DNA from 3 places in the Streptomyces sp. NPDC001668 genome. Region 1 is predicted to be linked to each of the others. Evidence: riboswitches for the same ligand, from Rfam matches in the RefSeq annotation. Region 1 holds a riboswitch; each other region holds the start of a gene.

Region 1 (7,021 bases):
CGGTCGGTGCCGAGGGCGGCGGTGTACCGGACCAGGTCGAGGCCGGGGGCGTGCCGGCCGGGCTTGGTGGGGGTCGGCCAGCAGGGGCCGGTGCAGAAGTAGTCCACGCCGTCCTGCACCGCGGCCGCGGCGGCCTCCGCCTCGGCGTGGGTGGAGCGGCCGACGAGGATGTCGTCGCCGAGGATCGAGCGGGCGGCCGGGACGGGCAGATCGCCCTGGCCGAGGTGCAGTACGTCGGCACCGGCCGCGTGGGCGACGTCGGCCCGGTCGTTGACCGCGAGGAGTCTGCCGTGCCGCGCGCAGGCCTCGGCGAGGACCTGGAGGTGCTCCAGCTCCTCGGCCGCCTCCATGCCCTTGTCCCGCAGTTGCACGATGTCGACGCCGCCTGCCAGGACCGCGTCCAGGAACTCGGCGAGGTCGCCCTGGCGCCTGCGGGCGTCCGTGCAGAGGTAGAGACGGGCGTCGGCGAGCTGGGTGCGGGCGGTGTCGGGCATGCGTGTGTCTCCCCCGGGTTCGGTGGCGTACGGGCCGCACTGGTCCGTGGCCGTGGCCCCGGCGGTCACGGCCCGTACGCCGATGCTGTTCGGTTCAGACGGCGAGCGCCTGGGCCCGGCGCTTCACCTCCGTGCCGCGATTCTCGCTCAGGGCCTGCGCGGGGGTGCCGGGCAGGCTGTCATCGGGGGTGAAGAGCCACTCCAGCATCTCTTCGTCGGAGAAACCGTCGTCCCTCAGGAGCGTCAAGGTCCCGGTCAGGCCCTTGACGACCTTCTGCTCGGCTCCGTCGATGAAGGCGGCGGGGACGTGCAGCGCGCGGTTCTCACCACGGCGTACGGCGATGAGCTGGCCCTCCTTGACCAGCTGCCGCACACGCGTCACCTCGACATCGAGCATCTCTGCGATGTCGGGGAGGGTGAGCCAGGCGGGGACGAGAGCATCGATCTTTGCGTCAATCTCGGTCACGGGATTAAGCGTGCCATCCCGCACTGACAGTCGGAAGCCGGGGCGCCTCCGGCGGGGGAACGGGGGGTGTGATCGCCGGGTACGGGCTGCTGCTGGTTCAGGTGAATCAGACGGTTTCGGGGTCTCGGGCCCCGGCGGATTCGGCCCCCGCCGGTGGGTGGTGCTCCGGGACTCGGCGGGCTCTTGTAGGCGGCGGGGGCGGGTGGCTCGGGCTGCCCTCGCCCACGCGAAACCGGCTCCGGGGGCCTCGCCGAGTCCCGGCCACCGAGCACCGACAGACACCGCCCGCCAGGTCGCAGCAGGCAACTCAAGCCCAGCCGCCGCCTGCGTCACAGCCACCTGCAGAAGCCCCACCCAACCCCGGCCACCGAGCACCGAGCACCGAGCACCGACGGACACCGCCCCGAACGCCGCAGTCGGCAGTCGGCAGTGGGCAGCCCGAGCCGCCCACCACCCGTCCCCGCCACCTGTCCCCGCCGAGTCCGGGCCGTCACCCGCCCTTATGCCGTCGCCGCCTTCAGAGGCCTCGCCGGGTCCACCAGCAGCTCCGGGGCCATCGTCGTGCCCGCCTCGATGAGCCGTCGTCCCTGGGCCAGGTCGCGGGGGCGGCCCACCGCGAGGAGGGCCACCAGGCGGTGTTCGCGCAGCCAGCACACCGTCCAGGCGGGTCCCGACGGCTCACCGCGCCACAGGGTCGTGTCGGCGGACGCGTGGTGGCCGGCGTACTGGACGAAGCGGCCGAACTGCTCGGACCAGAAGTACGGGACCGGGTCGTAGACCGTGGGGGTCTCGCCCAGGATGTCGGCGGCCACCGTGCGGGGGCCCTGGAGGGCGTTGTCCCAGTGGTGGACCAGCAGGCGCTCGCCGTACCTGCCCGAGGGGAAGGAGGCGCAGTCGCCGACCGCGTAGACGTCCGGCACGGAGGTGCGCAGCCGCTCGTCGGCGACGACCTCGCGGTGGGCGCCGAGTTCGATGCCGGAGCCGGCGAGCCAGGCCGTGGCGGGCCGGGCGCCGATGCCGACCACGACCGCGCCCGCGGGCACCCGGGAGCCGTCGTCCAGGACGACCGCGCCGGGCTCGACGCGCTGCACGCGCGCGTGTGTGCGCAGCACGGCGCCCGCGTCGGCGTACCAGGAGGTCATCGGCGCGGCCACCTCGGCGGGCAGCGCGCCCGCCAGCGGCCGGTCGGCGGCCTCCACGACCGTCACCGCGCAGCCCGCCTCGCGCGCGGCGGTGGCGAACTCGGCGCCGATCCAGCCCGCGCCGACGACCACGACGTCGTGCTGCCGGGCGAGCACGGGGCGCAGCCGCTCGGCGTCGTCCAGGGTGCGCAGCAGATGCACCCCGGGCACGCCCTCGGTGCCGGGCAGCCGGATCGGTTCGGCGCCGGTGGCGAGGACCAGGATGTCGTACGGGACGGGCCCGGCCTCGGTGTCCAGTTGGTGCGCTTCGGGGCGCACGCCCAGCACCTCGCGGCCGAGCAGCAGTTCGATGCCGAGGGCGTCGAAGTCCACGTCGAAGGCGGAGCCCTCGGCCTTGCCGAGCAGTACGGCCTTGGAGAGCGGCGGACGGTCGTACGGCTGGTGGGGCTCCGCGCCGATGAGCGTGACGGTTCCGGAGAAGCCCTGTTCGCGCAGGGCGACCGCGGTCTGCACCCCGGCCATGCCCGCCCCGACCACGACCACCCGCCGCTGCGCCCGCGCCTGCGTCTGCTCGCTCATTTGATCACCATAGTCAACTGACAATCAGTCAGTCAGGAGTCGTGCGCCGTGACCTGCTGCACAGCCTCGCCGACCTGTTCCACCACGCTCGTCCCGCTGCCTGTCTGCGACTCCCACTCCCACGTCTCCTCCAGCCGCACCCGGCCGTCGGCGAGCTCCACGACGGTCGAGACGCAGTGCCCGGAGGAGGTCGTCCCGTCGTGCTTGAGCTGGACGTACCGGAAGTCGAGGCGGTCCCCCGCGCGCGTGCCGACGAGGTGCCCGCGCACGACGTCACCGCCCGCGTACTCGGCCCAGATCTGCCCGTCCTTCTCGTGGTAGGTGAACCGGGTCCGTGTACCCACCTGACCGGGGGACTGATCGGCCACCGGGGCGAGGACGAGGCCGTCGAGCGAGCGGGGCATGGGGCGAGGCTCCCTTACAGAGGCGTGGAACGAACGGCTAGGGTGGCCAACGTAGAGCACTCGCGGGAGCCCGGACGCACCGGGCTGAGAGGGAGGCTGGGCGGCCTCCGACCGTACGAACCTGATCCGGGTCATGCCGGCGAAGGGAGGGGCTGGACGCCCATGTCCTCACGTACGTCTGACGTCCTCGTCATCGGGGGCGGCATCATCGGCCTGGTCACGGCCTGGCGGGCCGCGCAGCGCGGTCTCACCGCGACCGTCGTGGACCCCGAACCGGGCGGCGGGGCCGCCCAGGTGGCCGCCGGGATGCTGGCCGCGGTCACCGAACTGCACTACGGCGAGCAGACCCTGCTGGGCCTGAACCTCGCCTCGGCCCACCGCTATCCCGACTTCGCGGCCGAACTCACCGAGCTGACCGGGCACGACCTCGGCTACCGCCGGTGCGGCACGCTCGCCGTCGCCCTGGACGCCGACGACCGCGCCCATCTGCGTGAACTGCACGCGCTCCAGCGGCAGTCGGGGCTGGAGTCGGAGTGGCTGTCCGGCCGGGAGTGCCGGCGCCTGGAACCGATGCTGGCACCCGGGGTACGAGGCGGACTGCGGGTGGACGGGGACCACCAGATCGATCCGCGCCGGCTCACGCGCGCGTTGCTGGCCGCCTGTGAGCGGGCGGGCGTGGTGTTCCACCGCGCATGGGCCCAGCGTCTGCTCGTCGTACGGGAGCGGGCCGCCGGGGTCGCCACCACGGACGGCGAGGAACTGGGGGCGGACCAGGTGGTGCTCGCCGCCGGAAGCCTCAGCGGCCGCCTGGAAGGGGTCCCACAGGCCCTCCTGCCTCCCGTACGGCCCGTGAAGGGCCAGGTGCTGCGCCTGACCGTGCCGCCGCGCCACGCGCCCTTCCTGAGCCGTACCGTGCGGGCCGTCGTGCGCGGCAGCCAGGTCTACCTGGTCCCGCGCGAGAGCGGCGAGCTGGTGATCGGCGCGACCAGCGAGGAGCTGGGCTGGGACACGACGGTGACCGCGGGCGGGGTGTACGAACTGCTGCGGGACGCGCACGAACTGGTCCCCGGCATCACCGAGCTGCCGCTGACGGAGACCCGCGCGGGACTGCGCCCGGGCTCCCCGGACAACGCCCCGCTGCTCGGCCCCACCGACCTTCCCGGTCTGCTGCTGGCCACCGGCCACTACCGCAACGGCGTGCTGCTGACGCCGGTCACCGGGGACGCGTTGGCGCACGCGCTGACGACCGGTGAACTGCCGGAGGTGGCCCGCCCGTTCACCCCGAGGCGGTTCCTGGAGTCCGTGGAGCAGCCGGCATGAACATCTCCGTCAACGGGGAGCCGCGCCAGTTCGCGCCCGGCACGGCTCTCGACACCGTCGTACGGGCCCTGACGCCGGCGCCCTCCGGAGTGGCCGCCGCACTCAACGAGACCGTCGTCCCGCGCGCGCAGTGGCCTTCGACGCCCCTGGCCGAGGGAGACCGCGTGGAAGTCCTCACCGCCGTCCAAGGAGGCTGACCCCATGGCCGACGATCCCTTTGTCATCGCCGGTACGTCCTTCTCGTCCCGGCTGATCATGGGCACGGGCGGGGCGCCCAGCCTGGAGGTGCTGGAGCGGGCGCTGGTCGCCTCCGGCACCGAGCTGACGACGGTCGCGATGCGGCGCGTGAACCCCTCGGTGCACGGCTCGGTGCTGTCCGTGCTGGAGAAGCTCGGCATCCGGGTCCTCCCTAACACTGCGGGCTGCTACACGGCGGGAGAGGCCGTCCTGACGGCCCGCCTCGCGCGCGAGGCGCTCGGCACCGACCTGGTCAAGCTGGAGGTCATCGCCGACGAGCGCACCCTGCTGCCGGACCCGGTCGAGCTGCTGGACGCGGCGGAGACCCTGGTGGACGACGGCTTCACGGTGCTGCCGTACACCAACGACGACCCCGTGCTGGCCCGCAGGCTGGAGGACGTGGGCTGCGCGGCGATCATGCCGCTGGGCTCCCCGATCGGATCCGGGCTCGGCATCCGCAACCCGCACAACTTCCAGCTGATCGTCGAGCACGCGCGCGTACCGGTGATCCTGGACGCGGGGGCGGGCACGGCGTCCGACGCGGCGCTGGCGATGGAGCTGGGGTGCGCGGGTGTGATGCTCGCCTCGGCGGTGACGCGGGCCCAGGAACCGGAACTGATGGCGCACGCGATGCGGCACGCGGTGGAGGCGGGGCGGCTGGCGTACCGGGCGGGGCGCATCCCCCGGCGGCATTTCGCCGAGGCGTCGTCCCCCGTGGAGGGCAGGGCCGTACTGGATCCGGAACGCCCGGCATTCTGAACACGCGTTCGACTTTGGACACGGGCAGGTGCGACCTCCGTCACAGGTCAGCTGCAGTACAGCCGCCAAATCCGCCGAACCGGAGGGACTGTCGGCGGCGGCTCGTACACTCGCCTGCGTGGATACGACCCTTCAGGACCCGCTGGTCGGGCAGGTGCTCGACGGCCGCTATCGCGTGGACGCGCGCATCGCGGTCGGCGGGATGGCCACGGTCTACCGGGCCCTGGACACCCGTCTGGACCGCGTGCTCGCGCTCAAGGTGATGCACCCCGCGCTGGCGGCGGACGGGACCTTCGTCGAGCGGTTCATCCGGGAGGCCAAGTCCGTCGCCCGGCTCGCCCACCCCAACGTCGTGCAGGTCTTCGACCAGGGCACCGACGGGTCGTACGTCTACCTCGCCATGGAGTACGTCGCCGGCTGCACCCTGCGCGACGTGCTGCGCGAGCGCGGGGCGCTGCAGCCGCGCGCCGCCCTGGACATCCTGGAGCCGGTCCTCGCCGCGCTCGGCGCCGCGCACCGCGCCGGTTTCGTGCACCGGGACATGAAGCCGGAGAACGTCCTGATAGGGGACGACGGCCGGGTCAAGGTCGCCGACTTCGGGCTCGTGCGGTCCGTGAACAACGTGACCAGCACCACCGGAGCCGTCCTCGGCACGGTCTCCTACCTCTCGCCCGAGCAGATGGACCAGCCCGGCGCCGCGGACGCCCGCGTCGACGTGTACGCGTGCGGTGTCGTCCTGTACGAGATGCTGACCGGCAGCCAGCCGCACGAGGGCGACTCCCCCGCGATCGTCCTCTACAAGCACCTCCACGAGGACGTCCCGCCACCGTCGGCCGTGGTCCCGGGGCTGGCGTACGCACTGGACGAGCTGGTCGCCTCGGCCACCGCCCGGACCCCGGACCTGCGTCCGTACGACGCCGTGGCGCTGCTCGCGCAGACCCGCGAGGCGCGTGCCGGGCTGACCGCCGACCAACTCGACGCGGTGCCGCCGCAGGCGCTCCCCGCGGAGTACGCGGGCGCCGAGAACCGTACGAGCGTGATCCCGCGCACCCTGACGGTGCCGCGCCCGCTGCCGGTCAACGAGGACGAGCCCGAGCGGGGATACCACCACACCAGCGTCCTGGAGAGCCCTCCGCCCCCACCGCCCCGGCGTGGCCGCTCCTCCGGCGACCCCCGGCGCGGCCCGCTCCTGATCGTCGCCGCGGTCCTGCTGGCCCTCGGGCTCGGGGCGGGCGTCTGGTACATCAACTCCGGCCAGTTCACCCAGGTCCCGGCCCTCCTGGCGAAGACCGAGACACAGGCGCGAGACCGGCTGGACGAGGCCGGTCTGGAGACCGGCAAGGTCACGTACGCCTACAGCGACACCGTGAAGCGCGGCACCGTCATCAGCACGGACCCGGAGGTCGGCGCCCGCATACGGAACCACGACTCGGTGTCGATCACCCTGTCCAAGGGCCCCCAGACGGTGAAGGTGCCCGACGTGGACGGGTGGTCGCTGGCCAAGGCGAGAGCGCGGCTGAAGACGGACGGGCTGGAGCCGGGCATGGTGACCCGGGAGTTCAGCGACGACGTCCCCAAGGGGTTCGTGATCAGCACCGATCCCGAGAGCGGCGCCACCCT
Region 2 (7,021 bases), on a different contig from region 1:
GGTGGACGTGTCCCCGGTCGGGGCCTCCCCCGAGGCGTTCACCGACTTGCAGCTGACGCTCACGACCTTGCTGACCGTGGCCTGCTGGGTCTGCCGGTCGAAGCCGACCCCGGTGCGCTCGTGCGCCGGCGCGCCACCGGGCCAGAGCACCGCGAGGCCCACCACGACGGCCGCGCCGAAGGGGATCAGGATCGCCGCGATGACCTTGCGCAGGTGCTTGGAGACGGGGGCCGCCGGGCCATGGCTGTGGGAGTGACCGTGGCCGCCACCACCTGATCCGTGGCCGTGGTCTTGGCTACCGTCCCTTGCCACGTGGTCGTGGCCGCCGCCACCGCCGGATCCGTCACCGGAGCCATGGCCGTGGTCGTGACCGCCACCACCACCCGATCCACGCCCGTGCCCGCCGCCGACGGCGTCCCCATGACTGCCGGAGCCCTGACCGGGCCCCCCGCCGACACCGGGCCCGTACTCGTGCCGGTGCCCGTCGTCGACCCCGTGCCCCGGATCACCCCCGTGCCCGTGCCCTTGCCCGTGCCCGAAGGCGTCCCAGCCACCGGTATCAGGTCCATCGGTGCGGCCGTCGCCACTTCTCGGCCCACCCTCGGGCCCACCTCCCGGCCGACCTCCGAGCCCTCTTCCGGGCAGGCCGCCCGGGCCGTATCCAGGGCCGTTTCCGGAGCCCGGTCGGCGCGGAGGCTCGGGCGGCGGGTACGGGGGCTGATGTGTCGTGGTCACCGACCGATCATCGCAAGAACGACAGGGGCCCTCTGTTCACCGCGCCCGAATTGACGCTAGCGTGGTGCCACCTTTTGTACACGCGGGAGCTCGGAGCACCGGGCTGAGAGGGCGCTGACCTCCGTCCCAGCGATGTTTCACGTGGAACATCACCTCAAGCGAGTGACGTTCCCCACGAAACGTCGGCAGACGGAAACCGCTGCGTCGACCGCCGAACCTGTTACCGGGTAATGCCGGCGTAGGGAGTAGGTCTCATGACCATCAAGGACGCGCGCACGCCTGCCTCCGAGCAGAACGACCAGAACGAGCAGAACGACCAGAACGAGCAGAACGACCAGCTCGACACGGAGGCCGGGAAGTCCATCGGCTGGCACAAGGCGTACGTCGAGGGCTCGCGCCCCGATCTGCGGGTGCCGGTCCGTCAGGTGCACCTCACCAACGGGCAGTCGGTCACGCTGTACGACACCTCGGGCCCGTACACCGATCCGCTCACCGAGACGGATGTCCGCCGGGGCCTCGTGCCGCTGCGGGAGAACTGGATCGTCGCCCGCGGGGACACCGAGGAGTACGCGGGCCGGCCCGTGCGCCCCGAGGACGACGGGATCAAGCACACCTCACCGCGCGGCGGCCTCCGCAACCTCGACGCGGTCTTTCCGGGGCGGCCCCGCCAGCCGCGCCGCAGTCGTGACGGCAACGCGGTCACACAGCTCGCGTACGCCCGCCGCGGCGAGATCACACCGGAGATGGAGTACGTGGCCATCCGGGAGAACGTCTCTCCCGAGGTCGTCCGTGAGGAGATCGCGGCGGGCCGCGCGGTGCTGCCGGCGAACGTCAATCACCCGGAGATCGAGCCGATGATCATCGGCAAGCGGTTCCTGGTGAAGGTCAACGCCAACATCGGCAATTCGGCGGTGACCTCCTCCATCGAGGAGGAGGTCGAGAAGATGACCTGGGCGACCCGCTGGGGAGCCGACACGGTCATGGACCTTTCCACGGGCCGCAACATCCACACCACTCGCGAGTGGATGCTGCGCAACTCCCCCGTCCCCATCGGCACGGTGCCGCTCTACCAGGCCCTGGAGAAGGTCGACGGCAGGGCCGAGGAGCTGACCTGGGAGATCTACAAGGACACGGTCATCGAACAGGCCGAGCAGGGCGTGGACTACATGACCGTCCACGCGGGCGTGCGCCTGCCGTACGTACCCCTGACGGCCAACCGCAAGACGGGCATCGTCTCGCGCGGCGGCTCGATCATGGCGGCGTGGTGCCTCGCGCACCACAAGGAGTCGTTCCTGTACGAGAACTTCGAGGAACTGTGCGAGATCCTCGCCGCCTACGACGTCACGTACTCGCTGGGCGACGGCCTCAGGCCCGGCTCGATCGCGGACGCCAACGACGAGGCGCAGTTCGCGGAGTTGCGCACGCTCGGGGAACTCAACCGGATCGCGAAGCGTTTCCACGTACAGACCATGATCGAGGGCCCGGGACACGTCCCGATGCACAAGATCAAGGAGAACATCGACCTTCAGCAGGAGATCTGCGATGAGGCTCCGTTCTATACGCTCGGCCCGCTGACCACCGACGTCGCGCCGGCCTACGACCACATCACCTCCGGCATCGGCGCCGCGATGATCGCCTGGTGGGGCACCGCGATGCTCTGCTACGTCACGCCCAAGGAGCACCTGGGCCTGCCCAACCGGGACGACGTCAAGACGGGTGTCATCACCTACAAGATCGCCGCTCACGCGGCCGACCTCGCCAAGGGACACCCAGGCGCCCAGGAGTGGGACGACGCCCTCTCCGACGCCCGCTTCGAGTTCCGCTGGGAGGACCAGTTCAACCTGGCCCTCGACCCCGACACGGCCCGCGAGTTCCACGACGAGACCCTCCCGGCCGAACCGGCCAAGACGGCCCACTTCTGCTCCATGTGCGGGCCGAAGTTCTGCTCGATGAAGATCTCCCAGGACATCCGCCGCCGTCACGGCGCCAGTCAGGAGGAGATCGCGGAGGGCATGGCGCAGAAGTCGAAGGAGTTCGCAGCGAGCGGCAATCGCGTGTACCTGCCGCTGGCGGACTGAGGTCCGTAGATTGGCGCTGTTCCGGAGGGTGGGTGGCTTCGGGGCAGCGCCATCGTGCGTTTCGGGGATGGGACGAGGGGGGGCGGAGTCTTGATCGTTCTGAGCGTGACGGAAGAGGCGCAGTCGCTGGTGTGGGACGGCGACGATCTGGTCGACGTGGTCGGTGGTGGCCGCTGGTGGGGTCCTGATGGCGTGGAGCAGTGTGCCTCGGTCATCCGTAGGTTTCCCTTCGACCGGAGCGTCGTCTCCCCGTCCGGTCGCTACTCCGTCGTCTATGCCGAGCGGGGTACCAAGGCGCTGCTGCTGGAGGGTGACCGGCTCGTCCGTGAGCTGAACCGCAGCTACTACCAAGCTGATGCCTTCGACTATCCGGTGGCGCTCGGGACGTTGCCGGACGGCCGCGAGGTGCTGGTGCACTGCCCGGAGGAGTACAACGTCCTCGAGATCGAGGACGCGGAGACGGGAGAGCGGCTCACCAGTGGTGAACGTGATCCGAAGGACGTCTTCCACTCGCGGCTGGAGGTGAGCCCGGACGGGACGCACCTGCTGTCGGCCGGCTGGTTCTGGCATCCGTACGGGGTCGTCGAAGTCTTCGACCTGGTCGGTGCGTTGACGGATCCCGCTGTGCTCGATGGCCGTGGCGTGCTGCCGTCGGACCCGGGCATCGACGCGGAGGTCGTCTCGGCCTGCTGGCTCGACGGTGACCGCCTGGCCGTGGCGACCGGGGAGGAGTTCCTCGACGACGAGGAGAAGCCTGCCCTGGGCCCACGGCAGTTGGGTGTGTGGTCGCTCTCCGCGCAGCGGTGGATCCATCGCAGCAGGGTCGGTTTCCACATCGGCACTCTGATCGCCCGGGGCGACTCGGTCGTCTCGCTGTACGGGCATCCGCGGCTGATCGACGTCACGACGGGTGCCGTAGTGGCGGAATGGCCGACCGTGGAGGTGCCCCGGAGAGACGGCAGCTACGGGGTCACGCACATTCCGACGCCCGTTGCCGCCCTGCACCCGGATGGCATCCGCCTGGCCGTAGCGCAGCCGGAGGGCATCGCGATCATCGCCCTGCCGGTCGTCGACTGATGCAGGCGAACCGCCGACCGTGGGCGGCGGACCGCCGGCGGGTGGCCCGCGGCCGGGTCTTCGGCTTGCGCTCCCCATGGTGGGGGCGCAAGCCGAGGGGCGGTGCCGGATGTCATTCCGGCTGGTGTTCCGGCCCCCCGAAGTCCGGACTGGTGTAGTCCGGGCTCGTGAAGCTCGGACGGGCACCGGAGGCTCCGTCGTCCGGGCTGCTGAAGCCGGGGCGGTCGTAGCCGAGGCTGGGCATCCGGCTGGTCGGTGCGGGCGGTGCCGTGTGGTGCAGTGCGGCGGTACCCGGGTCGGCCAGTGCGTCCCTGAGGAAGGGGAGGATGCCGCGTTCCAGCAGGGCCTCGCGCCAGGCGTCCCTGGCCCGCGCCACCTCCTCGCTCAGCTCGCCGTATCCCGCGTCCGGCGAGGGCCGGTTGCGCAGGGCGGTGATCAGCAGGCCGCCGGCGGCGACCAGGATCGCGACCGCGGTCAGGGCACCGAACACCCATCCGATAGTGATCATGGCGGGGGCGACCGCCGGCGGAGGGCTGAGCATCTGGAGGATGTAGCCCACGAGCAGGAAGATCGCCGCGGCTATGCCGGCGAGGACAGGTGTCAGAACTGCGGCGACGGCGACGGCGCCCGCACCGGCGGTCTCGGCGACCTCTCCCATGGTGGTGGCGAGCCCCATCGCACCCGTGCCCGACTCGGCGGGGCCGGGTTCGTGCACGGACGACAGGGTGGACGGCGCCGGGCGGCGCTGTTCCTCGCGGACCTTCACGTAGTGCTGGTACTCGGTCGCCGCGGCCGCCGTGATGAGTGCGGTGGCGTTCAGCGCCATGGTGCGCAGCTGTTCGGGGTTCAGCCGCTGTCCGACAGCGGCCAGTTCGGGACGGTGTGGTGCGGAGCGCAGCGCCTCGTCGAGGATCCGCTCGTACTCCTGGCGGTCCTCGCTGTGCAGGTGCTGCGGAACGCTGTTCATGTGCATCCCCCGATGCTCCGTAGGGCTTGGGGCTCGCATGCCAACGAGCCGTCGGGCAGAAACGGAGGGGAGCCTGCTACGGATAAGCCGATGGTAGAGCGGTGACGGCACAGGGTGACAGGGGGTTTCCAGAAATTGGCCTCTGGCCTGCGCTCTCGACGGTCAGTCCGCCATGGGGGAATGTCTGCCCCGTGAATGCTCAGATATCCAGGGGCAGTTGCTGGACCAGCAGTTTTCCGGCCATGGTCACCCCGCCGTCCATCGCGATGGCCAGTCCGTCGGCGTAGACGTGCGGTCCCTCGACCACCGGACCGGATTCGTCCTCGCCGTCCTCGGAGCCCACTTCGCCGAGCAGATACGGGATCGGACTGTGGCCGTGGACGATGCGGGTGCCGCCGTACGTGTCGAGCAGGGAGCGCACATGGTCGGCGCCGCCTTCGTCGCGGAAGGAGAAGCGCTTGGTGAGTTTGCGGAACAGGTCCCACACCTCGTCCGCGTCGTTGCGCGTGAGGGTCTCGCGGACGGTGTCGTTGACCGCCTCGATCGAGTCGCCGTAGTCGAGGTAGGCGGTGGTGTCGGAGTGCACGAGCAGGTGCCCGTCGACCTCCTCTACGGCGTCCAGGCGGGCCATCCACTGCAGGTGGTGGTCCTGGAGGCGGTCCATGTCGGTCTTCTGGCCGCCGTTGAGCAGCCAGGCCGCCTGGAAGGTGGCGGTGCCCGCGCCGGAGTTGACGGGGGTGTCGCCGAACCGCTTGGCGCCGATCAGCAGCAGCTCGTGGTTGCCCATGAGGGCCTTGCAGTAGCCGCCCGCCGCCGCGGCCTCCGCGGACAGCCGCATGACGAGGTCGATGACGCCGATGCCGTCGGGGCCGCGGTCGGTGAAGTCTCCGAGGAACCACAGCCGGGCGGTGCCGGCGCACCAGTTGCCCGCGGCGTCGACCAGGCCCTTGTCGTGGAGTGCGGCCATCAGTTCGTCGAGGTAGCCGTGGACGTCGCCGACGACGAACAGCGGACCGGGACCCTCCTCCGGCTGCGCGGCGGGGTCGGCGGCCGCCTGGAGTCCGTCACCGGGGCTGATGACGGGCAGGTCCTGCTCGGTGGGGGTGTACCCCTCCGGGTAGGCGTCCTCATGGGCCGGGGCGACGTCGCCGGGGTGCACGCTGTGGCCGTACGGACCGGTCTCGTTGACGTACGCGGGCACCCGGAAGTCGCGCAGCACCGCCGTGCGCTCCACCTCGGGTCCCTGACCGGCCCCCTGAGTCATCAGACCCCTCCACCATCGCGCCGCATCTGCACCGCTTCGGACTGCCTGGTCGCAGCGGCCCGCGGTGTCGTGGGCCCATCATAGGAATGCGGATCGCGCCGTGTGATGACCCAGGGGTGGTGAATCGGAGCAAGACTCCTGTCCACCGCGGCATTCGCCCCGATTGGGCCGGGCTTCGCCCCCTTGCCCGGCCGCCCGTCGGCTACTCCTCCTCGGGCGACCGCGGCGGGCTGACCGTCGTGCGCGGGGCCCGTCGCTGGGACGAGGTGCGCACGATCAGCTCGGTCGGTATCACCTGCTCGACCGGTTGGTCCGATTCGACCCCCTCGATGGCGTCGATGAGGAGCTGGATCACTGCCGTACCGATGCGCCGGGGCTTGAGCGAGAGCGTGGTGACGGGCGGCTCGGTGCTGGCGTACACGGTGGACTCGCTGCAGCAGACGATCAGCAGGTCGTCCGGGACGCGCAGCCCGTAGCGGCGGGCGGCGGCCAGCAGGTCGGTGCCGTTCGGGTCGAACAGGCCGTAGACGGCGTCCGGCCGGTCGGGGCGGGCGAGGAGCCGGTCGGCGGCGACGGCGCCCGCGCACGGATCGTGCGCCGGGTAGGCCTCGTAGACCGGATCCTGGCCCACGCGCTCGCACCAGTGCAGATAGGCGGTGGTCGACAGATGGGTGTACGTGTCCGTCGTCGTCCCGGTCAGCAGGCCGATGCGGCGGGCGCCGGCGTCGGCCAGGTGGTCGAGGATGCCGAGGACGGCGGCCTCGTGGTCGTTGTCCACCCAGGCGGTGACCGGGAGCGCGCCGGCCGGGCGGCCGTCGGAGACCACCGGCAGACCCTGCCGGACCAGCTCGCTGACGACCGGGTCCTGGTCGGAGGGGTCGATGACGACCGTGCCGTCCA
Region 3 (7,021 bases), on a different contig from region 1:
GGTGCGCGCGGTGACCGTGCAGCGCAGCCCCTCGTCGGCCGCCACGAGCCGCACCCCCGCCGGCCTCACCAGCACGCTCCGGACCCCCTGCGCGGCTCCCGGGGGCACCGGCACCTTGCCCCACACCGTGTCCGCCGCCTCCCCGGCCACCGTCCCCTCGACGACGTTCTCGAAGCCGAGGAAGCGGGCCACGAACTCGTCGGCCGGCCGCTGCCACACCTCGAGCGGCGTACCGGACTGGGCGATCCGTCCGTCCCGCATCACCACGACCCGGTCGGCGAGCGCGAAGGCCTCACCCTGGTCGTGGGTGACCGCGAGGACGGTGGTGCCCAACCGCCCGAACAGTTCGCGCAGTTCGACGACGAGCCGCTCCCGCAGGGAACGGTCCAGCTGCCCGAGCGGCTCGTCGAGCATCAGCAGCCGGGGACGCGGTGCGAGCGCCCGGGCCAGCGCGACCCGCTGCTGCTCACCACCGGAGAGCGCGCCCACAGCCCGCCGGGCGGCAGCCGGAAGCCCGACGAGATCGAGCAACTCCCGCACCCGCTCGTCCTGTTGCGCCCTGCCCGCCCCGCGCATCCGCAGCCCGAAGGCCACGTTGGCGCCCACGTCCCGCTGCGGGAACAGCTGATGGTCCTGGAACATCAGCCCCACCCCACGCCGGTGCGCGGGTACCCCGCCCTGGTCGCGTCCGTCGAGCGACACCCGCCCGCCGTCGAGGGGTTGGAGCCCGGCCACCACACGCAGCAGCGTCGACTTCCCGCTCCCGCTGGGTCCGAGCACACACACGATCTCGTGCTCGGCGACATCGAGCCCGACCCCGTCGAGCACGGCCCGCCCGCCGAACCGTACCGTCGCGCCCTCAAGGCTCAGCAGCATCAGAACTCCCCGGTCCGGTCGGTCCGCAGCCGTTCGAGGACCAGCAGCGCCACCGCGCACACCACCATCAGGATCGTCGAAAGGGCCATCGCCTGGCCGTAGTTGAGGTCACCGGCCCGCCCGAGCAGCCGGGCCACGGCGACCGGCAGCGTCGGGTTGTCGGGCCGCGCGATGAACACGGTCGCCCCGAACTCGCCCAGCGACACGGCGAAGGCGAAGCCCGCCGCGATCAGCAACGCCCGCCGCACCATGGGCAGATCGACCTCCCGCCACACCCGCCAGGGCGAGGCCCCGAGCACGGCCGCCGCCTCCCGCAGCCGGTGGTCCACCGCCCGCAGCACCGGCAGCATGGTCCGCACGACGAACGGCACCCCGACCAGCGCCTGCGCGAGCGGCACCAGGATCCAGGACTGCCTGAGGTCCAGCGGCGGCTCGTCGAGCGAGATCAGGAACCCGAAGCCGACGGTCACCGCGGACACCCCGAGCGGCAGCATCAGCAGCGCGTCGAAGCCCCGTACGAACCGCCCCGCGTCCCGCCGCGTGAGCGCCGCCGCCGCGAGGCCCCCGACCAGCACCGCGATGGCGGTCGCCGCGAGGGCGTACTCCAGCGAGTTCCCGACCGCCTGGATCGGCGCGACCAGGAACACCCCGCCGTCGGCGCTGGTCAGCGCCCGGTAGTAGCCGAAGCCGGGGGCGTCGAGCGACCGCTGCACCAGCACGGCGAGCGGCAGCAGCAGGAGTACGGCGACACTGCCCACGACCCCGGCCAGCAGCCCCCACTCCCCCGCCCCGCGCGGCCGCCGGGCGGTGCCGGACGCGTCCACGAGCCGCAGCGCGCTCTCCCGGCGCCGTACGGTCCACGCGTGCAGGGCGAGGACCGCGCCCACCGCCACGAACTGGATCAGCGTCAGCACGGCGGCCGTGGGCAGGTCGAAGATCTCGGAGGTCTGCCGGTAGATCTCCACTTCGAGGGTCGAGAAGGTCGGCCCGCCGAGGATCTGCACCACGCCGAAGGAGGTGAAGGTGAAGAGGAACACCATCAGCGCGGCGGCGGCCACGGCGGGCGCGAGCGCGGGCAGGGTGACCGTCCTCCAGGCCGTCAGCCGGGACGCGCCGAGCATCCGCGCGGCCTCCTCCTGGCGCGGGTCCAGCTGGGCCCACAGCCCGCCGACGGTCCGTACGACGACCGCGTAGTTGAAGAAGACGTGCGCGAGCAGGATCGCCCACACGGTGGTGTCCAGCCGTACGCCCCAGAGGTCGTCCGTGAGGCCGCCCCTTCCGACGAGCGCCAGGAAGGCCGTACCGACGACGACCGTCGGCAGCACGAAGGGGACGGTGACCACGGCCCGCAGGACCTGCTTGCCGGGGAAGTCGAAGCGCGCGAAGGCGTACGCGCCGGGGAGTGCGATCAGGAGCGTGAGCGCGGTGGAGGCGAGCGCCTGCCAGGTGGTGAACCACAGGACGTGCCGGATGTCCGGCTGGGTCAGGACGTCGGTGATCCGGCCGAACTGCCAGCTCCCGCCGGTCTTGAGCCCGCGCGCCATGATCGCGGCGACGGGCCAGGCGAAGAAGACGGCGAAGAACGCGACGGGCACGGCCATGAGCCCGAGCCGCGCCGCGCTCCCCTTGCGCCGAGTGGCTACTTCAGTACGAGTGAGGTCCACGACTTGACCCAGCCGTCACGGTTCTCGGCGATCTTCGCCGGGTCCATGGTCTCGGGATCCTTGGCCTGCGGGCCGTACTGGGTGAACTCGGCGGGCACCGAGGCCCCCCGCACCACCGGATAGACGAACATGTTGAGCGGCATGTCCTGCTGGAACTCCTTGGTGAGCAGGAAGTCCAGGAAGGCCTTGCCGCCCTTGGTGTTCTTGGCGTTGCTCAGCAGCCCGGCGTACTCGATCTGCCGGAAGCAGGTGCCGTCGGCGACCCCGGTGGGCGCGGTCTTCGGCTTCGGGTCGGCGTAGATCACCTCGGCGGGCGGCGAAGAGGCGTAGGAGACGACGAGCGGCCGGTCGGCCTTGGCCTTCTTGCCGCCGGCCGACCCGGAGAACTCCTCGTTGTAGGCCTGCTCCCAGCCGTCGACGACCTTGACGCCGTTGGCCTTGAGCTTCTTCCAGTAGCCCTGCCAGCCGTCGTCGCCGTACTTGGCGGCGGACCCGAGCAGGAAGCCGAGGCCGGGCGAGGAGGTGGAGGCGTTCTCGGTGACGAGGAGGTTCCTGTAGGCGGGCTTGATCAGGTCGTCGTACGACGTCGGCGGCTGGACCTTGTGCTCGGTGAACCAGCCCTTGTCGTAGTTGACGCAGATGTCACCGGTGTCGATGGGCGTGACCTTGTCCCCGTCGACCCGGTACCCCGCCTTGATCTGATCGGCACCCTTCGCCGCGTACGACTGGAAGAGCCCGTTGTCGAGCGCGCGGGAGAGCAGGGTGTTGTCGACGCCGAAGAAGACGTCGCCCTGCGGGTTGTCCTTGGTGAGGATGGCCTTGTTGACGGCCTGCCCGGCATCGCCGTCCTCCAGGACCTTCACCTTGTAGCCGGACTTCTTCTCGAAGTCGGCGAGGACGCTCTTGGAGACGGCCCAGGAGTCATGGCTGACGAGGGTGACGGTCTTGGAGCCGGAGGACTGGTCGCCGTCGGACGATCCGCACGCGGACAGCGTGACCAGGCCGAGGCCGACGACGGCAGCAAGAAACTTCTTGTTGTTCACGGTGATGACCGAACTTCCTACCCAGAATGACCTGGGCGAGGTTCAGAGGGTCTGCGGCCCGATTGCCGCACTCTCAGCGCTGTGGCGCTCCCCTGTCGGATATGAAGATGTACGTCCGTCAGACTACCGCTCGGTGGCCGCGAGCTGACCACAGGCCCCGTCGATCTCCTGCCCACGGGTGTCCCGGATCGTCACCGGCACACCATGGGCGGCGATGGCCTCGACGAACGCCTTCTCGTCCTCGGGCCGGGAGGCCGTCCACTTGGACCCGGGGGTGGGGTTCAGCGGGATGAGGTTGACGTGCACGGGCTTGCCCTTGAGCAGCCGCCCGAGCCGGTCACCGCGCCACGCCTGGTCATTGATGTCCCGGATGAGCGCGTACTCGATGCTGAGCCGCCGCCCGGACTTCTCGACGTACTCGAACCCGGCGTCGAGGACCTCGCGCACCTTCCACCGCGTGTTCACGGGGACGAGGGTGTCGCGCAGCTCGTCGTCGGGCGCGTGCAGGGAGATCGCGAGCCGGCACTTGAAGCCCTCGTCGGCGAACCGGTGGATGGCGGGCACCAGCCCGACGGTCGACACGGTGATGCCGCGCTGCGAGAGCCCGAGCCCGTCGGGAGCGGGATCGGTGAGCGCGCGAATGGACTGGGTCACCCGCTTGTAGTTGGCGAGCGGCTCGCCCATGCCCATGAAGACGATGTTGGACAGCCGCGCGGGCCCGCCCGGCACCTCTCCGTCCCGCAGCGCCCGCATCCCGTCCACGATCTGGTGGACGATCTCGGCGGTGGACAGATTGCGGTCAAGACCCGCCTGCCCGGTGGCACAGAAGGGACAGTTCATCCCGCACCCGGCCTGCGAACTGATGCACATGGTCACCCGGTCCGGGTACCGCATCAGCACCGACTCCACGAGCGTCCCGTCGAACAGCCGCCACAGCGTCTTGCGCGTGGTGCCCTGGTCGGTCGACAGATGCCGTACGACGGTCATCAGCTCGGGAAGCAGCGCCTCCTGCAGCTTCCCGCGCGCACCGGCCGGGATGTCCGTCCACTCCGCCGGGTCGTGGGCGTACCGCGCGAAGTAGTGCTGCGAGAGCTGCTTGGCACGAAACGGCTTCTCCCCGATCCCCGCCACGACCTCCTTGCGCTCGGCGGGCGTGAGATCGGCGAGGTGCCGCGGCGGCTTCTGGGCTCCGCGGGGGGCGACGAAAGTGAGTTCTCCGGGTGCAGGCATAACCCTTCCAGTGTGGCAGATCAACGGCGGGAGCCCAGTCCGGAGCGGGGTGGGGGTGGTCACCTGCGGGTCCCGACTGCCGGGGCCGGTGGTGCCCACGGTGTCGTGAGCGCGCCGTCCGCCAGTCCCCCCCCGGTCGCTGAGGTGTTCCCCGCCGAGGCTGCCGTGCTGTTCCAGGCCGTGGTTGACGCCGTGGTTCTGCGCGTTGCCGAGGGCACCCGTGGCGGCGTTCGTCAGCGCGTCCTGGCCCATGGCCGAGGGCTTCGCCCCGGCGATGACATCGGCGCTGAGACCGCCCGCAGTCGTTGACGCTCACGAACGGCCACCCCCAGGGGCCGCGGTGCGCGCTGCCCACTCATCCCGCTCCCCCGTTCGAAAACCGACGCGATGGTCAGCATCCCGGACGAGATTCCGCGGAAACGGCTCCTTTTACCTGTGCGAAGCAAGCCCTGACGCACAATTTGCGCCAACCTGGCCTGGGCCAAGCCGGCCTTGGTGAAAGGCAAAGAATGGGCCCCTGTGATCTCGACGACCGGGCCCCCGTCCTGATAACAGGACGGGGGCCGAAAAGCCGTACAAGGGGAGCCGTACGCGACGACCCCGCGGTCAGCCGGACCCCACGAACAGCACCAGCAGCAGCCACACCACCGGCGCCGTCGGCAGCAGGGAGTCCAGGCGGTCCATGATGCCGCCGTGGCCCGGCAGCAGCGTGCCCATGTCCTTGATGCCGAGGTCGCGCTTGATCATCGACTCGCCGAGGTCACCCAGCGTCGCGCTGGCCGCGACCGCGAGGCCGAGCAGCAGACCCTGCCACCAGGTGCCGTCGTCGATCAGGAACTCCATGCACAGCGCACCCGCCGCCATCGCGAAAGCCACCGCTCCGACCAGGCCCTCCCGGGTCTTGCCGGGGCTGATGCGCGGCGCGAGCTTGTGGCTGCCGAAGCGCCAGCCGACCGCGTAGGCGCCGGTGTCGCTGACGACGGTCAGCAGCAGGAAGGTCAGCACACGTGCCGCCCCGTCCTCGGCCGTGAGCATCATGGCGACGAACGTGGCCAGGAACGGGACGTAGAACGCCGCGAAGACGCCCGCCGTGACGTCCTTGAGGTAGCCCTCCGGCGGTTCCGTCATCCGCCAGACGAGGACCGCGAGCGCCGTGAGCGCCATCGCGACCCAGGCACCCTCGGCGCCTCGGACGTATCCGGCGACGACCATCGCGGCCCCGCCGAGCGCCAGCGGCACGAGCGGCGCCTTGATGCCCTTGCGCTCCTCCAGCCGCTTCGTCAGCTCCCACAGTCCGACCACCACGGCGACCGTGATCACGCCGACGAACGCCGCCTTGACGAAGAACAGCGACGCGATGATCACCACGCCGAGTCCGACGCCGACCCCTATGGCCGCGCCCAGGTCCCGCCCCGCGCTCTTCTTCTGCGGCGCGGGTGCCGGCTGCGGGGCATCGGGCATGGGCTCCGGATTCTGCTTCTGCGGCGCACCCGGGTGGGGCTGCGCCGATGCGGTCTCGTCACGGAACGTGTCGTCCCGGAACGTCTCGTCCCGGAACAAGGGACCGCTCAGCCGAGCGGCCCCCCGGTCGTCATCCTGGTCGTCACCGTAGCGGGGTACAGCGGGTCCGTCGGGCACGATGGGCATGGGGCGAGTGTGCTGCGCGTCATGCGCATCGTACGCGGGACCCGCCGGGGCAGCCCCCTGGACAGGCCCCTGGTCGGACGGCCCCCAGTACCCGGTGTGAGGCGGCGTCGCCCAGGAAGAGTCGTTCATCAGACCTCGAGAAGCTCCGCTTCCTTGTGCTTGAGGAGCTCGTCCACCTGGGCGACGTACTTGTGCGTCGCGTCGTCGAGCTCCTTCTCCGCACGGCGGCCCTCGTCCTCGCCGACCTCGCCGTCCTTGACGAGCTTGTCGATCGCGTCCTTGGCCTTGCGGCGGACCGAGCGGATCGACACGCGCGAGTCCTCGGCCTTGCCCCGGGCGACCTTGATGTAGTCGCGGCGGCGCTCCTCGGTGAGCTCGGGGAACACCACTCGGATGATGTTGCCGTCGTTGCTCGGGTTGACGCCCAGGTCGGAGTCGCGGATCGCCTGCTCGATGTTGCGCAGGGCGGTCTTGTCGAACGGGGTCACGACGGCCATGCGCGGCTCCGGCACGGAGAACGAAGCCAGCTGGTTGATCGGCGTCGGCGCACCGTAGTAGTCG

The links. Region 1 has a riboswitch for thiamine pyrophosphate ahead of thiO (glycine oxidase ThiO). Riboswitches for the same ligand answer to the same signal wherever they lie in the genome.
Region 2: linked by a shared signal. The riboswitch ahead of thiC (phosphomethylpyrimidine synthase ThiC) and the one ahead of thiO (glycine oxidase ThiO) in region 1 are both predicted to bind thiamine pyrophosphate.
Region 3: linked by a shared signal. The riboswitch ahead of ACFYZ8_RS09825 (thiamine ABC transporter substrate binding subunit) and the one ahead of thiO (glycine oxidase ThiO) in region 1 are both predicted to bind thiamine pyrophosphate.

What each region holds. Positions count from the first base shown of each region.
Region 1 covers NZ_JBIAUQ010000012.1:235,437-242,457, forward strand. The annotation lists gene thiE (thiamine phosphate synthase) at 1-494, opposite strand, end outside; gene ACFYZ8_RS31470 (Rv2175c family DNA-binding protein) at 589-960, opposite strand; gene ACFYZ8_RS31475 (NAD(P)/FAD-dependent oxidoreductase) at 1,461-2,681, opposite strand; gene ACFYZ8_RS31480 (hypothetical protein) at 2,714-3,085, opposite strand; TPP riboswitch at 3,138-3,250, shown strand; gene thiO (glycine oxidase ThiO) at 3,248-4,405, shown strand; gene thiS (sulfur carrier protein ThiS) at 4,402-4,602, shown strand; gene ACFYZ8_RS31495 (thiazole synthase) at 4,607-5,401, shown strand; gene pknB (Stk1 family PASTA domain-containing Ser/Thr kinase) at 5,520-7,021, shown strand, end outside.
Region 2 covers NZ_JBIAUQ010000024.1:89,012-96,032, forward strand. The annotation lists gene ACFYZ8_RS43240 (YibE/F family protein) at 1-312, opposite strand, end outside; TPP riboswitch at 808-997, shown strand; gene thiC (phosphomethylpyrimidine synthase ThiC) at 990-2,813, shown strand; gene ACFYZ8_RS43250 (hypothetical protein) at 2,919-3,890, shown strand; gene ACFYZ8_RS43255 (hypothetical protein) at 4,003-4,863, opposite strand; gene ACFYZ8_RS43260 (metallophosphoesterase) at 5,057-6,121, opposite strand; gene ACFYZ8_RS43265 (LacI family DNA-binding transcriptional regulator) at 6,324-7,021, opposite strand, start outside.
Region 3 covers NZ_JBIAUQ010000003.1:33,914-40,934, forward strand. The annotation lists gene ACFYZ8_RS09815 (ABC transporter ATP-binding protein) at 1-876, opposite strand, end outside; gene ACFYZ8_RS09820 (ABC transporter permease) at 876-2,540, opposite strand; gene ACFYZ8_RS09825 (thiamine ABC transporter substrate binding subunit) at 2,516-3,583, opposite strand; TPP riboswitch at 3,580-3,687, opposite strand; gene rlmN (23S rRNA (adenine(2503)-C(2))-methyltransferase RlmN) at 3,707-4,813, opposite strand; gene ACFYZ8_RS09835 (phosphatidate cytidylyltransferase) at 5,420-6,589, opposite strand; gene frr (ribosome recycling factor) at 6,589-7,021, opposite strand, start outside.